Regions from separate parts of the Roseovarius sp. CH_XMU1461 genome, predicted to be linked through region 2. Evidence: riboswitches for the same ligand, from Rfam matches in the RefSeq annotation. Region 2 holds a riboswitch; each other region holds the start of a gene.
The links. Region 2 has a riboswitch for cobalamin ahead of WA237_RS14710 (energy-coupling factor ABC transporter permease). Riboswitches for the same ligand answer to the same signal wherever they lie in the genome.
Positions count from the first base shown of each region.

Region 1 (4,716 bases), on a different contig from region 2:
GCAATCTCGCGCCGCCGCATCCCGGCCATCGGCCGCCCCTTGAGCGTGACCTGACCCGCGCTCGGCTGGGTCAGCCCCGCCAGCATCCGCAACAACGTCGATTTGCCCGACCCGTTCGGCCCGATCAGCCCGAGCATCTCGCCCGGCGCGGCGGCAAGGCTCACCCCCTCGACGATCTGCGTGCCCTTGACCGACCAGCCGAGATTGTCACACGCCAGCGTCATGCCGCCCCCCTCCGCCCGATCAGGATGAGCGCAAAGACCGGCGCGCCGACCAGCGCCGTCACCACCCCGATGGGCAGAACCTGCCCGGGGATGATCACCCGCGAAATCACATCCGCCGCAATGAGAAACACCGCCCCCGCCAGCGCCGAGGCCGGGACAAGCTGCCCGTGCCGCGTGCCAACGAGCATCCGCATCGCATGCGGGATCACCAGCCCGACAAAGCCGATCGAGCCGACGATCGACACGATCACCGCCGTCACCAGCGCCGCCACCCCAATGAGAACCACCTGCGCCCGCCGCACCGAAATGCCAAGCGACGCGGCGCTGTCCGCGCCAAAGGTGAACGCATCGAGCGTGCGCACATGCGCGAGACAAACCGCCACGCCAATGACCGTGGCCGGCACCACGCTCGTCACATCGATCCAGCGCACCCCGCTGAGGTTTCCCAAGAGCCAGAACATGATGCCCCGCGCCTGTTCCGCATTGGCCGATTTCGCGATGAGAAAGGCGGTGATCGCATTGAAAAGCTGCGAGCCCGCAATGCCCGCCAGCACGATCACCCCAGCGGCGCGAAGCCCGGTGCCGCCGCCCGCCAGATGCGCCAGCGCCGCGACAAATCCAAACGCCAAGAGCGCCCCGGTAAAGGCCCCCGCCGACATTGAAATCGCCCCGCCGCCAAGGCCCACCACCGTCACCGCCACAGCGCCGGTCGAGGCCCCCGCCGAAATGCCCAGAAGGTAGGGATCGGCCAGCGCATTGCGCAGCAGCGCCTGCAGCACCACCCCCGCCAGCGCCAGCCCCGCGCCACAGCACGCCGCCACCAAGGCCCGCGCCAGCCGGTAATTCCACACGATCCCCGTGTCGATCCGGTCCACCGCATAGCCCGCCCCAAAGAGCTTGTTGGCCAGCACCTTGAGCACCACGTCAAACGGAATGCGCGTCTCGCCCAGCGCCGTGCCGAGCATCAGCGCGATCAGCAGCACGGGCAGCGCAAGCACCGCCCAATGCAGGGCCGACCGATGCCGGGGCATGGCGACGGCCTGGCTCATTGCAGATCGTAACCCGCCAGCGCCTCGGCAATCGTGCCCAGCACATGAATGGCCCGCACCGTCGGGCTCATCGCATGGGCGTCGATGGTGATGATCCGGCCTTCCTTCACCGCCGTCATCTCGCGCGCCACCGGGTCGGTGGTCAGAAACTCACGCTTCTTCTCCACGTCATCGGCGGGAAACCGGCGGCGGTCCATCTCGGCGATCACGATAAAGGTCGGATCGGCCTTGGCCAGCGTCTCCCAGCCGACGGTCGGCCATTCCTCATCCGAGGTCACCACATTCTCGACCCCGAGCTTGTCCATCATATAGGCCGGCACGCCCTTCCGCCCCGCCACATAGGGATCGATGTCGAGATCCGCCGACGAGAACCAAAACAGCCCCGACACCCCCTCGGGCAGGTCGAGCGCCTCCGCCTTGGCCACCGCCTCGGCCTCCGCCGCCTGCAGCTCGGCCACCAGCTCGGCCCCGCGCGCCCCGACGTCATAGATCTCCGCCAACTGCGCGATCCCCTTATAGAGCTGCTCTGTCGCGAACAGCTCGGACCGCGTGCCATCGCCGCCGACAAGGTTGTCCTTGCTCTCGCAATCGGTGGGCATCACATAGGTCGGCACGCCAACCTCATGGAACATCTCGCGCGTGCCGACGATGCCTTCCTGACCGATATGCCATTCATACATGACGGTCACCAGCTCGGGCCGCTTGTTGACGATGCTCTCGAAACTCGGGTCATTGTCGGCCAGCCGCTCGATCCCGGCGTTCAGGCTTTCGAACTCCGGCAGCACCGGGTTGAACCAGACCGAAGTGCCCTGCACCGTCTCGCCCAGCCCGAGCAGATAGAGGATCTCGGTGGTCGATTGCCCCACCGTGACCGTGCGCGCCGGCGCCGCATCAAAGCGCAGCTCGTGCCCGCAATTCTCGATGGTAAGCGGATAGCGGGTTTCGGCCTCGGCCATCACCGCGCTGCCCATCCCAAGCGCCAGCACCCCGGGCGCAATCAGGTAGTTCTTCATAGCTAGACTCCTCGGTCTTGCCGGACACAGGAGGAGCAGGAAAGGGCATCTGCCGGTGGTCCCTGCCTGGTGCCGCGCACCGGGCCTCGAGACCACGCCAAACCCCCGCCCCGGGCCACCCCGCCCGGTTTCAGGTTATGCGTCGGCAGGTCTCCTGACTCACGGCTCATGGCGTCATCTTCCCTTCCCAGACCTCGGCCCAGTGGTTCTGAAGATGCAGCTCGCCGCCTACAGTTGCGGGGGCAGTTCCGGTTGACGCCCTGCTGGACGCCGCGGATTCCCTATTAGTTTCCATCGAAAACCGACGCCGCAGTGACACCCGATTTTTGCCCCCCCGTCAACCGCGATGACCGCAGGGGCCCGATTTTCGCGCCGGGCCGCCACCGGCCCAGCTGTGCGCCTGCGCGCCAAGCCGCATGGAATTTTGGGGAAATACCGAATCATGATAGGCTAATCTTATTTCGCACCTTCCCGCAGGAGGGCCCCATGACGTTCTTTTCCCGGTTTCCCTGGACTGTTTTCCTTCTCCTCATCCTCTGGCTTCCGGGCTGCTTTCCCGGCGGGTTCTCCTATGAGCGACTGTCGCTGCAAGAGGCCCGCCCCGACCTGCCGACAAGCTGGCGCTACCCGCAGGTGACACGCAGCGCCGACTCCGTCTTCGATCTGGACGATTTCGAACCCTATTTCACCCTCTCAAGCCTGCGCCGCGCCGGCCGAGGCTATGAGATCCGCACCGGCAAATCCGTCGAGATCTCGCCGCTGCGCTTCGAGACCTCGCCCAAGGCCCCCGGCGTGCTCGCCGCCGTGATCGAGAGCCAAGGCAAAAAGGACAAGACCACCGGCAAGCGTCAGACCTTCTACATGATCAACTTCATCGCGCCCCTGCGCGGCGATGACTACCGTTTGATCATTCTCAACAAACGGAGCCTGACGCTCTGGACCCCCAAAGAGGCTCAGGCCATCGCCGCGCGCACCCATCTGTTGAAGCTCGATTTCGATGACGGCCAGGCGCCGGTCTTCCGCAATGATGCCGACCTCGAACAGGCGCTGATCGCGGCCCACTACCTGCCCGCCAAACACAGCATCGCCTTCACCCTGACCGCGACGGCCCCGACCGGATCTGACAAGAAAAAACCCACCCCGACCCCGCGCCCGAGCAACAAGAGCTGGATCTTCAATTCCGCCACCGATCCGATCACCAAAAAATCGAACAACAGCATCATCATCCGCGCGACATCCGTCGAACCGCGCGCCAATCTCGCGATCAATTTCTTCTGCGACAAGGGTCAGCTCCGCGCCGTGCTGCACAATCCCGACATTTCCTTCCGCAACGACACCAGCACCACCAAGGTGGCGCTGTCGCTGGTCGAAATGCGCATCGACGACAAGGATGTGCACCGCTTAGTCTGGGAACGGGCGGCAGGCTACCGCGATCATCTCGTCGATCTCGGCGGGGCAGGGGGGCTCTATAAATTCGCGACCCTGCTCAATCCGCGGATGCAGAACGCCAATCACGATTGGTCCTCGGTCTGGTTCCTCAACAAGGTCGCCACTGCCCGCGACATCGTCATGCGCGTCACCGATGTCGGCGGCACCGCCTATGTCGCGCGCTTCGCCCCCTATCAACCTGTCGGCCCGGTGATTGACTTCCTGCCCGCCTGCCTGCGCCGAAGCTGAGCCTTGGGCCCGCGCCTCAATGGGTGCCGCGCGGCTTCACCACCGGATCGACAAACACCGTCTCATCCGCCTTGCCCGGATCGCCGAGCCGCGCCTCCAGAAGGCGCAGGATCTCGCGCACCGCCGCGTCGATCGGGTTGCGCACGGTTGTGAGGTCGAAACAGGTCCAGCGCGCCATGTCGATATCGTCGAACCCGATCACCGCCAGATCGCCGGGCACCGCCCGCCCGATCTCCCGCGCCGCCGACAGCGCCCCGATGGCCATCGCGTCATTGCCACAGATGAGCGCGTCAATCTCGCCCGCCCCCTGCAACAGCGCCCGCGCCGCCGCATGGCCGCCATCCACCGTGTAATCTCCCACGGCCTCGGCCACCGGCCGAAGACCCGCCGCCTCCAGCGCCGCCATCACCCCGGCCCGCCGCTCGCAAGAGGAATAGAGCTCGGACGGCCCGCCCAGAAACCCGATGCGCCGCCGCCCGCCTGAGATGAGAAGCTCGGCGCCCATCCGCGCGCCCTGATCATTGCGGCAACAGACCGTATCGACCCCGGGCGCGCTCAGCGGTCGGCCCGAGGAAATCATCGGAATCCCATAGCGCGCGCATTGCTCGACGATCTCGCCCGACAGGCTGCCGCCGCGCAGGATCAGCGCATCGAGCGGATAGCGCAGCACCTCTTCGAGCGCCTGCGCCGCCCGTGCGCCATTGCCATCAATCAGCAGCGGCCATTTCTGGATCGCGTTGAGCGACCCGACAA
Region 1 is NZ_JAYMDV010000010.1:74,381-79,096, reverse strand. Features, by position in the region: gene WA237_RS17845 (ABC transporter ATP-binding protein) at 1-224, opposite strand, end outside; gene WA237_RS17840 (FecCD family ABC transporter permease) at 221-1,273, opposite strand; gene WA237_RS17835 (ABC transporter substrate-binding protein) at 1,270-2,286, opposite strand; cobalamin riboswitch at 2,414-2,607, opposite strand; gene WA237_RS17830 (hypothetical protein) at 2,773-3,963, shown strand; gene WA237_RS17825 (LacI family DNA-binding transcriptional regulator) at 3,980-4,716, opposite strand, start outside.
Region 1: linked by a shared signal. The riboswitch ahead of WA237_RS17835 (ABC transporter substrate-binding protein) and the one ahead of WA237_RS14710 (energy-coupling factor ABC transporter permease) in region 2 are both predicted to bind cobalamin.

Region 2 (4,716 bases):
TTCGCAATTTCATGCCCGATCTGCCCTTTGCCGGTGTCATCCTCAACCGCGTCGCAAGCCCCCGTCACGAACGGCTCGCCCGTCTCGGGATGGAGCGCGCCGGCCTGCCGGTGCTCGGCGTCTTGCCCCGGCGTGGCGATCTGACCCTGCCGGAACGGCATCTGGGCCTCATTCAGGCGGTGGAACACCCCGATCTCGAGGCGGCCATCGCGGGCTATGCCGACTTCCTGCGCGCCCATGTCGATCTCGATCTCATCCGCGTTGCGGCCCAAGGCTCTGGCCTGCCCACGGGCGCGGCGCATCTGCCGAAACCCCCGGCGCAGCGCATCGCGCTCGCCCGTGACGCGGCCTTTTCCTTCACCTATCCCCATATCCTCGAAGGCTGGCGGCGGGCCGGGGCGGAAATCCTGCCTTTCTCGCCCCTCGCGGACGAGGCCCCCGATGCCAGCGCCGATCTGGTCTGGCTGCCCGGCGGCTATCCCGAATTGCACGCAGGCCGGATCGCCGCCGCCGGGACCTTTCTGACCGGGCTGCGCCAGCACGCCAAAACCCGCCCCGTCCATGGCGAATGCGGGGGCTATATGGCGCTCGGCGCCGGGCTCGTCGACAAGGAGGGCACCCGCCATCAGATGGCCGGGCTTCTCGGGCTCGAGACCTCCTATGAAAAGCGCAAATTCCACCTCGGCTATCGCCGCGCCGTGCTCGACACGCCGATGCCGGGCTTTGACGCGGGACAGGCGCTGCGCGGGCATGAGTTCCACTATTCCATGATCCTCGATCAGCCCGACGCGCCCTTGGCGCAGGTCTTTGACGCCGATGGCAACCCGGTGCCCGAAACCGGCTCGCGGCGCGGCCATGTCACCGGCACCTTCTTCCACCTCATCACCGCGGAGGCCTCATGAGCGGTTTTGTCAGTTTCGTGGGCAGCGGCCCCGGCGACCCCGAGCTTTTGACCCTCAAGGCGGTGGACCGTCTGAAACGCGCCGATGCGGTGCTGTTCGACGATCTTTCCGCCGGGCCGATCCTCGATCATGCCAATCCCGATGCCGATCTCATCGGTGTCGGCAAGCGGGCAGGGCGGCTCTCGCCGCGCCAAGACCATGTGAGCCGCCTGCTGGTGGAGTATGCGAGCGAGGGGGGCCGTATCGTGCGGCTCAAATCCGGCGACAGCGGCCTCTTTGGCCGGCTCGAGGAAGAGCTGGTCGCGCTGCGCGCCGCCGGGATCGAGTATGAGATCATCCCCGGCGTGCCCTCGGCCATCGCGGCGGCGGCGGCGGCGGGCATCCCGCTCACCCGGCGGCTGACGGCGCGGCGGGTGCAGTTCGTCACCGGCCATGACGCGGGCGGCAAACTGCCCGACGATCTCAACATCACCGCGCTGGCCGATCCTTCGGCCTGTACCGTGGTTTTCATGGGCAAGCGGACCTTTCCCTTGCTGGCCGAGACGCTCACCGCCGCCGGTCTGCCCGGCACGACGCCCGCCATCCTCGCTGAGGCGGTGGGCACGCCCGAGCAACAGGTCACCCGCAGCACCGTGGCCGATCTCGCCGCACAGCTTGGCGCAGAGATCGGCGACCGTCCGGCGCTCATCCTTTATGGGCCTTTGGCCGAGATGTAGCGAAAACATCCGCAAAGCGACCTCGATCTGCCGCATTTATCCTTGTGCGGTCGCGGGGCGCTGCTAATCTCCTTCCATTCGATGGCGTCACGCAAGTGGCTGAAAAAGGGAACCGGGTGAAACCCCCGGACTGCCCCCGCAACTGTAAGCGGCGAGCGTTTAGGAAAACCACTGGCCCGAGCTGGGCTGGGAAGGCCGACAACGCGACGACCCGTAAGTCAGGAAACCTGCCATTGATCATCTGCCGCGAGAGCGGTTCACAACGCTGCCGGTGGGGCAGCTAGACAGGAAGGAAGATCCTATGCATATCGAACCCGGTGTCGTTGACGGTGCCAAGATGGCCTTTGCCTACACCACTGCGGCCGGTGCCGCGGGCTATACCGCGAAACTGGCGTGGCAGGACCTCAAGCAGAGCGAGCCCGCCTCCTTCGCCATCCGCAGCCTGCTCGCCGCGCTCGGCACCTTCGTCTTCTTCGAAGTGCTGCCGCATTTCCCGGTCGGCGTCTCCGAAGTCCACTTCATCCTCGGCACGACCCTGTTCCTGCTGCTCGGCGCGGCCCCCGCGGCGATCGGTCTGGCGCTCGGCCTGCTCATCCAGGGCATGTTCTTCGCCCCGACCGACATGCCGATGTATTTCGTCAACGTGACCACGCTTCTGGTGCCGCTGCTGGCGATCTCGGCACTGGCCAAACGGCTCCTGCCGCAGGACCGGGCCTATGTCGATCTCGACTATGCCCATGTGCTCAAGCTCTCGGGGATCTATCAAGGCGGTGTCGTCGCCTGGGTCGCCTTCTGGGCCTTCTATGGCCAGGGCGTCAGCGCCGAGACCTTCGCCGCCGTCGGCACATTCGGTGCGGCCTATATGCTCGTCGTTCTGGTCGAGCCGCTGGCCGATCTCGCGGTGCTCGCCGTGGCGAAAACCCTGCGCAACGGCGCGACGGCGGGGCTTTTCGCGCGCCGTCTCTATGCAGCCGCATAACCGACGCGATACCGACACGCGATAATTTGGCATCGCGGCCCGGCCTCTGCTAAGAGGGCCGGGCCGTTTCGCATCAGGAGACCTCAATATGATCCGTGACTTGTGGCTGGTCGGTATCGGCACCGGCTCTCCCGCCCATATCTCGCTCGAAGGGCAGGCGGCGCTGCGCGACGCGGCCACCATCCTGATCCCGCGCAAAGGCCCGGCCAAGGACGATCTGGCCGAATTGCGCCACCGAATTCTCGACGCCGCCGGGGCCACCGCCCGCGTCCTGCATTTCGACATGCCCACCCGCGACGACAGCCTGCCCTATCAGGACCGCGTCATCGCCTGGCATGACGAGATCGCCCGCCGCTGGCAATCGGCCCTCGCGGAGGGCACGTCCGATGGCCCCGTGGCGCTTCTGGTCTGGGGCGACCCGGGGCTCTACGATAGCACCCTGCGCATCGCCCAGCGGCTCGACCCGAAACCCGCCATTCGCGTCGTGCCTGGCATAACCGCGCTGCAGGCGCTGACCGCGGCCCATGCCATCCCTTTCAACACCGTGAACGGGGCGGTGACCGTGACCACCGGCCGACGGCTCCGCGATCACGGCCTGCCGATTGAGAGCGACACCGCCATCGTCATGCTCGACGGCGAATGCAGCTTTCAGCAGATCGAGCCCGACGGGCTCAACATCTGGTGGGGCGCCTATCTCGGCATGCCGGAACAGATCCTGCTGAGCGGCCCGCTGCAAGAGATCGGCCCGCGCATCATCGAGACAAGGGCCGAGGCCCGCGCCCGCCATGGCTGGCTCATGGATGTCTATATGCTGCGCCGGGGTCCGGCGCTCTGACCGGGCGAGACTCACGGAAAATCTAATAGGGCAGGCAGCTTAGGCCGCGTTCTTGACTCACGCGTGCGCCATAGAACCGCGCCAATCCCCGCCCAGGGTCCGGCGCGGGGTGTGACGCTTTTCGTTGACTTCTGCACAATTGTAAAATTATATATGATAAATTTTACAAACCCAGAAGGCACCGCATGCCCAATCACCACGAAGGTCAGCTGCTCACCGCGCCGTTCAACATGGACACGCTCGAGATGTCGCGCGTCGATCCCGGCCTCGGCGAAGAGATCCGCAACCTGCGCAAGGCGCGCCGCCTGACCCTCGGCGCTCTGGCCGAGGCGACGGGGCTCTCCACCGGCTTCATCAGCCAGATCGAACGCGCCCAAAACCGCCCATCGGTCACCGCGCTCTTTCGGATCAGCCGGGCGCTCGGCGTCTCGGTGAGCTGGTTCTTCCCCGGTCCCGAGGCCCCAGATTCGGGGACCCCAGATCCCGATTCCCCCGATCAAAACACCGCCGAGCGTAGCATCATCGTGCGCCGGGCTGAGCGCCGCGCCATCGCCTATGATGACGGCATCCGGGACGAGCTTTTGACCCCCGGTCTGGGCGGCAAGCTCGAACTGCTCTCCTGCCGCTTCGCCCCCGGCAGCGGCGTCGACACGGTCTATGCCCATGAGGGCGAAGAGGCGGGACTGGTGCTCTCCGGCGTGCTCGAGCTCTGGGTCGGCGACGCCCATCACCGGCTCGAGGCGGGCGACAGCTTTGCCTTCGACAGCGCCACGCCGCATCGCTACCGCAACCCGTCCGAGACCGAAACCATCGTCATCTGGGCGCTCACCCCGCCCAGCTTCTGATCGCCCGATCGAGACCAGCCACAGGACCGCCTCATGAGCCAGGACCATTTCCCCCAGCTTTTCGCCCCCATCACCCTCGGCAAGCTCACCCTGCGCAACCGCATCGTGTCCACCGGGCATGAAACCCACCTCAACCAAGAGGGCCAGATCGGCGAGAAACTCATCGCCTATCACGAAGCCCGCGCCCGCGGCGGTGCCGGTCTCATCGTGACCGAAGTGGCGCTCGTCCATCCGAGTGCGGTCTTCGTGGCCGATCCGATCCGCGTCGACAGCGATGCCTGCATTCCCGGCTATCGCCGCCTGGCCGAACGTATCCATGCCCATGGCACCGGGCTGATCGCCCAGCTCTTTCATCCGGGGCGCGAGATGATCGCCTCCGAGGATGGCACCGCGCCCGTGTCCTACAGCGCCTCGGCCACGCCCAATGAACGGTTTCACG
Region 2 is NZ_JAYMDV010000005.1:91,213-95,928, forward strand. Features, by position in the region: gene WA237_RS14700 (cobyrinate a,c-diamide synthase) at 1-902, shown strand, start outside; gene cobA (uroporphyrinogen-III C-methyltransferase) at 899-1,618, shown strand; cobalamin riboswitch at 1,684-1,867, shown strand; gene WA237_RS14710 (energy-coupling factor ABC transporter permease) at 1,920-2,597, shown strand; gene cobF (precorrin-6A synthase (deacetylating)) at 2,686-3,432, shown strand; gene WA237_RS14720 (helix-turn-helix domain-containing protein) at 3,618-4,277, shown strand; gene WA237_RS14725 (oxidoreductase) at 4,311-4,716, shown strand, end outside.

Region 3 (4,716 bases), on a different contig from region 2:
GTTGGTACACCATCATAAGCCCCGTCACCGATGAAACGGCGCACCGGACCGGACACCTCGGCAAGAAGGTCGGGCAGAGCGCCGGTGTCCCCGACCTGCTGGGGTGTCAGGCAGGACGCCACAAGCTCGCCGCTCTCCAGATCGTAGCCGATATGCAGCTTGCGCCATATCTTGCGGGCCTTCGGCAGCCCGTGCTTCTCACGCATCCACTCGCGGCCACCGTGGACACGCAGCCCTGTGCTGTCCACAACCAGCGCGATCGGACCACTGGCTGTCCGGGTGTCGGGCGCGATCTGAAGCGATGGCGCACGCCGGCAAAGCGTCGAAAAATCCGGCACGGGGAGGTCCGTCTGCATGAGCCGCAGCAGACTGCGGACAAAGCCCTGCGTTTGGCGAAGCGGTAAGCCGAACACGGCGCGCAAGGTCAAGCAGGTCTCAATCGACAGATCAGAATATCGTTGTTGACCACCGCGCTTGCCGGAGCGCACTGCGCACCACCGAGACACCGCGTCTTCGCTGAACCAGACCGTCACGTCACCACGCTGGCGGAGCGCCTCGTTGTATTCGGCCCAGTTCGTCACACGGTACTTTGCCTTCGCAAACTTATCCCGCCGCGACGCGTTGAATTTGAAAGGCATCCCAGCATCCCGCAGTCAAATCAAAGGACCAGCTACGCATCGGAAACGATTTGTGCAACACGCTCAGGCCATATAGAGCGAAAACCGTTCTGACATCGAGTACAGACCCGACAGCTCGATCCCCTTAGAGGTGGTTGTGCCAGGCACCTGATTGTAACAACCAAAGCCGCTGCCACAGGCGACAGCGGCCGGGTCATAATCAATCAGGTCTTCGACATCGGTATAGAACAGGGTTGCCTTTATCGAGCCGCGCCCAACGAATGTCTTTTCGACGCCGAGCTCATAGCTCAAGCTATGCTCGGGCTGCAAAGATGGGTCGCCGAAGGCGCTGAATCTTTCGTACAAGGAGGGCGCGCGATACCCCGTACCGACCGAAGCACGTACCGCAAGATCGTCCTGCGGGCGGTAAACAGCCGTCAGGCGCCCCGTAACCTGACCACCAAAGCTCGAGTTTTCATCGTGACGCAACGAGGCTGACAGATCGACCTGATCTGACGGGCTGATCAACAGCTCAGCCATGATGCTGGTATTGTCTTCAGAGCCACGGACCGTGCCGGAATTGACCTCTTCCTGCGTGTGGTCGAGACCAAGATTGAGCGATGCCGACGCGGTCAGTTGGGCGCTGCCCAAATAGGAAAGCGACCAGCGTTCGCCTTTGAACCGCGGGGTCGCGCCACCGGGATCTTTGCGGTCGATATCGAAATAGGCATAGCTGAGCGTATGCGTGATCGCCCCCGTATTGAGCTCGGTAAAAAGGCGCGCACCGCGTTCTTTCGAGGACAACGTTCCAGACGAATCCAGCGCGAAGGCGGAGCGATCAAACTCGCTCCGACCATCGCGATAGAGCAAAGCGCCGCCCACCGTGACGGCATCGGTAACGACATATTCCCCGGTGAGGTGAAGCGTGGATTGTTCGAACCCGTCATTTTCCGTATTGAAGGACTGCGCTGAGATTCCCTCCGATTCCATACGCCCATAGCTGAGGGCGACAAAGCCGCGCTCGGTTCTATGTCCGAGGCTCAACGATCCACTGTAGGTATCGAAACTGCCGGCCTCCGCTTGCGCGCGGCCTGAAAAGCCGAGCTCGGAAGGCTCAAAGGTCGTGATATTGACGACACCGGCAATCGCCTCCGATCCGAAAATAGCCGACTGCGACCCTTTGAGCAGTTCAATACGTTCGACCCCAGAAGCGGTGAACCCGCCAAAGTTAAACTGATTTTGTGTGCCCGATGGGTCGGACACATCAATACCATTGATGTGCACCCCGACATAACGCGCAGGCAACCCGCGCACCTGGATCGTACTCAGCGCCCCCAAGCCACCATTACTGATCAGGTTCACACCGGGAAGGCGTGCGAGCCGGTCGATCACGCGGGTGTCGTTCTGCCCCGCCTCAGCCCCTTCCAATATCTCGATATTTGCGCCGGTATGGGTCTGTTCGACAGGCAACAGAGAGGAAACTTGAACGATGATCGGCTCAAGATTAAAGGTAAGCTCCTGTGCAAAGGCCGGAGCTGCGAAAACAGCAATGCTCGCCGTTAAGGGCGCTATGGAATAGCGTGTCATAATTAATCCTCCAACCGCGACAATCGCGGCAGTCGTTGAATTAACTGACGGAAGAAAACAAACCGTCAGCGGTGCAAATGCCACCACGACGGAAGGTCCGTAGGCCATGACGCGCCCCGCGCCCGGACTGGGTGATCCCTTCGGCAGGTCTCCTGACTCGCGGGTCGAGGCTCGGTCGGGTCTTCCCACTGTGGTGTTCACAGCAGTGACAATTTCCGACTTCGCTTACCGCTTACAGTTGCGGGGGCAGTTACGGCCTTGGCAGATCACAGATCTTGCCGCACCGTATTCCCTATTATCCAGATCACGATGATCCAGACCGAAGTGCGAAATGCTATATCGCAGATCATCAACCTAGGGAAGACGGAATCAAGCGGTTGCACCTTTGGAGGGCCCGAGCTGGGCCTGTGGCAGATGCTAAACAGAGGCATCGCCGATAAGCAGTCGACATGCGTGCTTAGAATGAAATGCGCCGATCGGACGGAGGTCTTGAGCGACAGGGCTGTCTCATCACAAGCCCCTCCTGGGGCTGCTAAGCCTGAGCCATCATTATTCTCAATAATAAAAGCTTGGCCTGATGGCCGGGGAGCCATTATTCAGGCTGCTGCCCAAATCCAACGGGGGCCAGTTTCCCGCCCCCCGCCGAGATCAGATCACCGGCAGTTCGGGGGCGGCGCGTTTGGTCAGGAGGCGGCCGCCCTCGGGCGTCACGACGATGTTTTCCTCATGAACCATCATCCACCCATCCCCGTAGGAGAGCGAGGGCTCCAAGGTCAGCACCATGTTCTCCTGCAGCAACGTGTCGACGCCGGCCATATGCGAGGGCTGTTCCGTCAATTGCATGCCCAACCCGTGACCTAGCCGGCCGATGTCACCACCGCTGTCGTCCAATTCGGAAATGACTGCGGTCATGGCGGAAAACAGGTCATGACAGCTATTGCCCGGCCGCGCGGCGTCGAGCCCGGCCTCGGTGGCACGCCACAGCACGTCATAGGCGCGTCGGGCATTGTCATCGGCGTGGCCGATGGCCCAGTTCCGGTCGAAATCGCAGTAGTAGCCATCCCAGACACAGCCGGTGTCGAGCATCAGCACATCGCCTGCGCTCAGCGGGCGGCGCGAAGGCGGCGAGATGCAATCGGCATAGCCTCCCTGATCCGCTGCGCCGACCACATAGGGGGCGTCATCCGCGCCCTGCGCCAGCGCTTCGCGGCGGAAGCGGCGGAACAGCTCTTCGAAGGGAAGCCCCTCGCTCACCATTTCGGGAACCTGCTCGAAGGTGGCCGAGCCGATAGCGCAGATATGGGCGAGCTTTTCGATCTCGGCGGGTGTCTTGACCATGCGGAGCCCCTGAACAAGCCCGGTGGCATCCGCGATCTCGAGCCCGGGCAGGGCGGCGAGCAGCCGTTCCCAGTCGCCCAACGGCATCCGAAGCAGCGTTTCATGGCCCTTGAGCACCCCCAAACGGGACTTCGCTCGGGCGAGCGGCATCAACAATTCTGTCAGAAGGCTAACGCCGTCATCCTCGGGCACGGGGGCCGACCAGGTCCGCACCTCGTCGAGCCAGGACCGCCGCATAAGCTCGGCGCCGATTTCAGGGATCACGGCCACGGGTTTGCCCTCGGCCGGGACAAAGACGAACCAGGGCCGGGTCGGGCTCTGCCAGAAGAGGGTCTGGAAACCGGTGAAATACCGCACCTCGGGTTCGGTCATCAGCAGCAGGCCGTCGAGCCCGTCCTTGGCCATCAGCGCCTGGGCGCGTTTGGTTCTGGCTTCGAATTCCGCGTTGGGAAAGCCTCTGTCGAGCGTATTAGGCTGCATCTCGCCCCTCCATGATCATCTCGAAGATCGCCGGGTCGGTGACCCCTTCGGATCCGATCAATAGCACCCGGGAGGTGCTGTTGAGCCCCAGCTTTTCCGACAAAGCGGCATCCTGGCGCGACGCGATCAGCGCGGCGAGCCCGGCGACGGCGCTTTCACCCGCTTCAATGGTGGGGTCACCGCCCAGCGGACGTGCCAGCAACCGCACGCTCGGGGCGACGAGAGCCTCGGGGATGGTGAGAAAATCGCTGGCCTCTTCGGCGAGGATTTCCCAGGCCATCTCGGACGGTTCGCCGCAGGAGAGCCCGGCCATCAGCGTTTCCTGTTCGATGGTGACATTGGTGGCCTTGCCGGTCTTGGCGCTCTCGAAGAGGCAGGCGGCGAGTTCGGGTTCGACGATGACCACACGCGGCGAGGCGTCGCCCCAATATTGGCGCAGGCCAGCCACCACGCCGGCCGCAAGGCCGCCGACGCCCCCCTGCAGGAACACATGGCTCGGGGCGTCGTTCAGGGCCTCGCAGATTTCCTGAACCATGACGCCATAGCCTGCCATCACGTCACGCGGCGGCATCGAATAGCCGGGCCAGGAGGTGTCGGAAACCACGAACCAGTTGTTCGCCTCGGCTTCGGTCTTGGCCAGATCGACCGAGTCGTCATAATCGCCCGCGATGCGGATGACCTCGGCCCCCAGAGC
Region 3 is NZ_JAYMDV010000009.1:33,865-38,580, forward strand. Features, by position in the region: gene WA237_RS17135 (IS5 family transposase) at 1-638, opposite strand, end outside; gene WA237_RS17140 (TonB-dependent receptor plug domain-containing protein) at 702-2,204, opposite strand; cobalamin riboswitch at 2,330-2,543, opposite strand; gene WA237_RS17145 (M24 family metallopeptidase) at 2,853-4,022, opposite strand; gene WA237_RS17150 (diaminopropionate ammonia-lyase) at 4,012-4,716, opposite strand, start outside.
Region 3: linked by a shared signal. The riboswitch ahead of WA237_RS17140 (TonB-dependent receptor plug domain-containing protein) and the one ahead of WA237_RS14710 (energy-coupling factor ABC transporter permease) in region 2 are both predicted to bind cobalamin.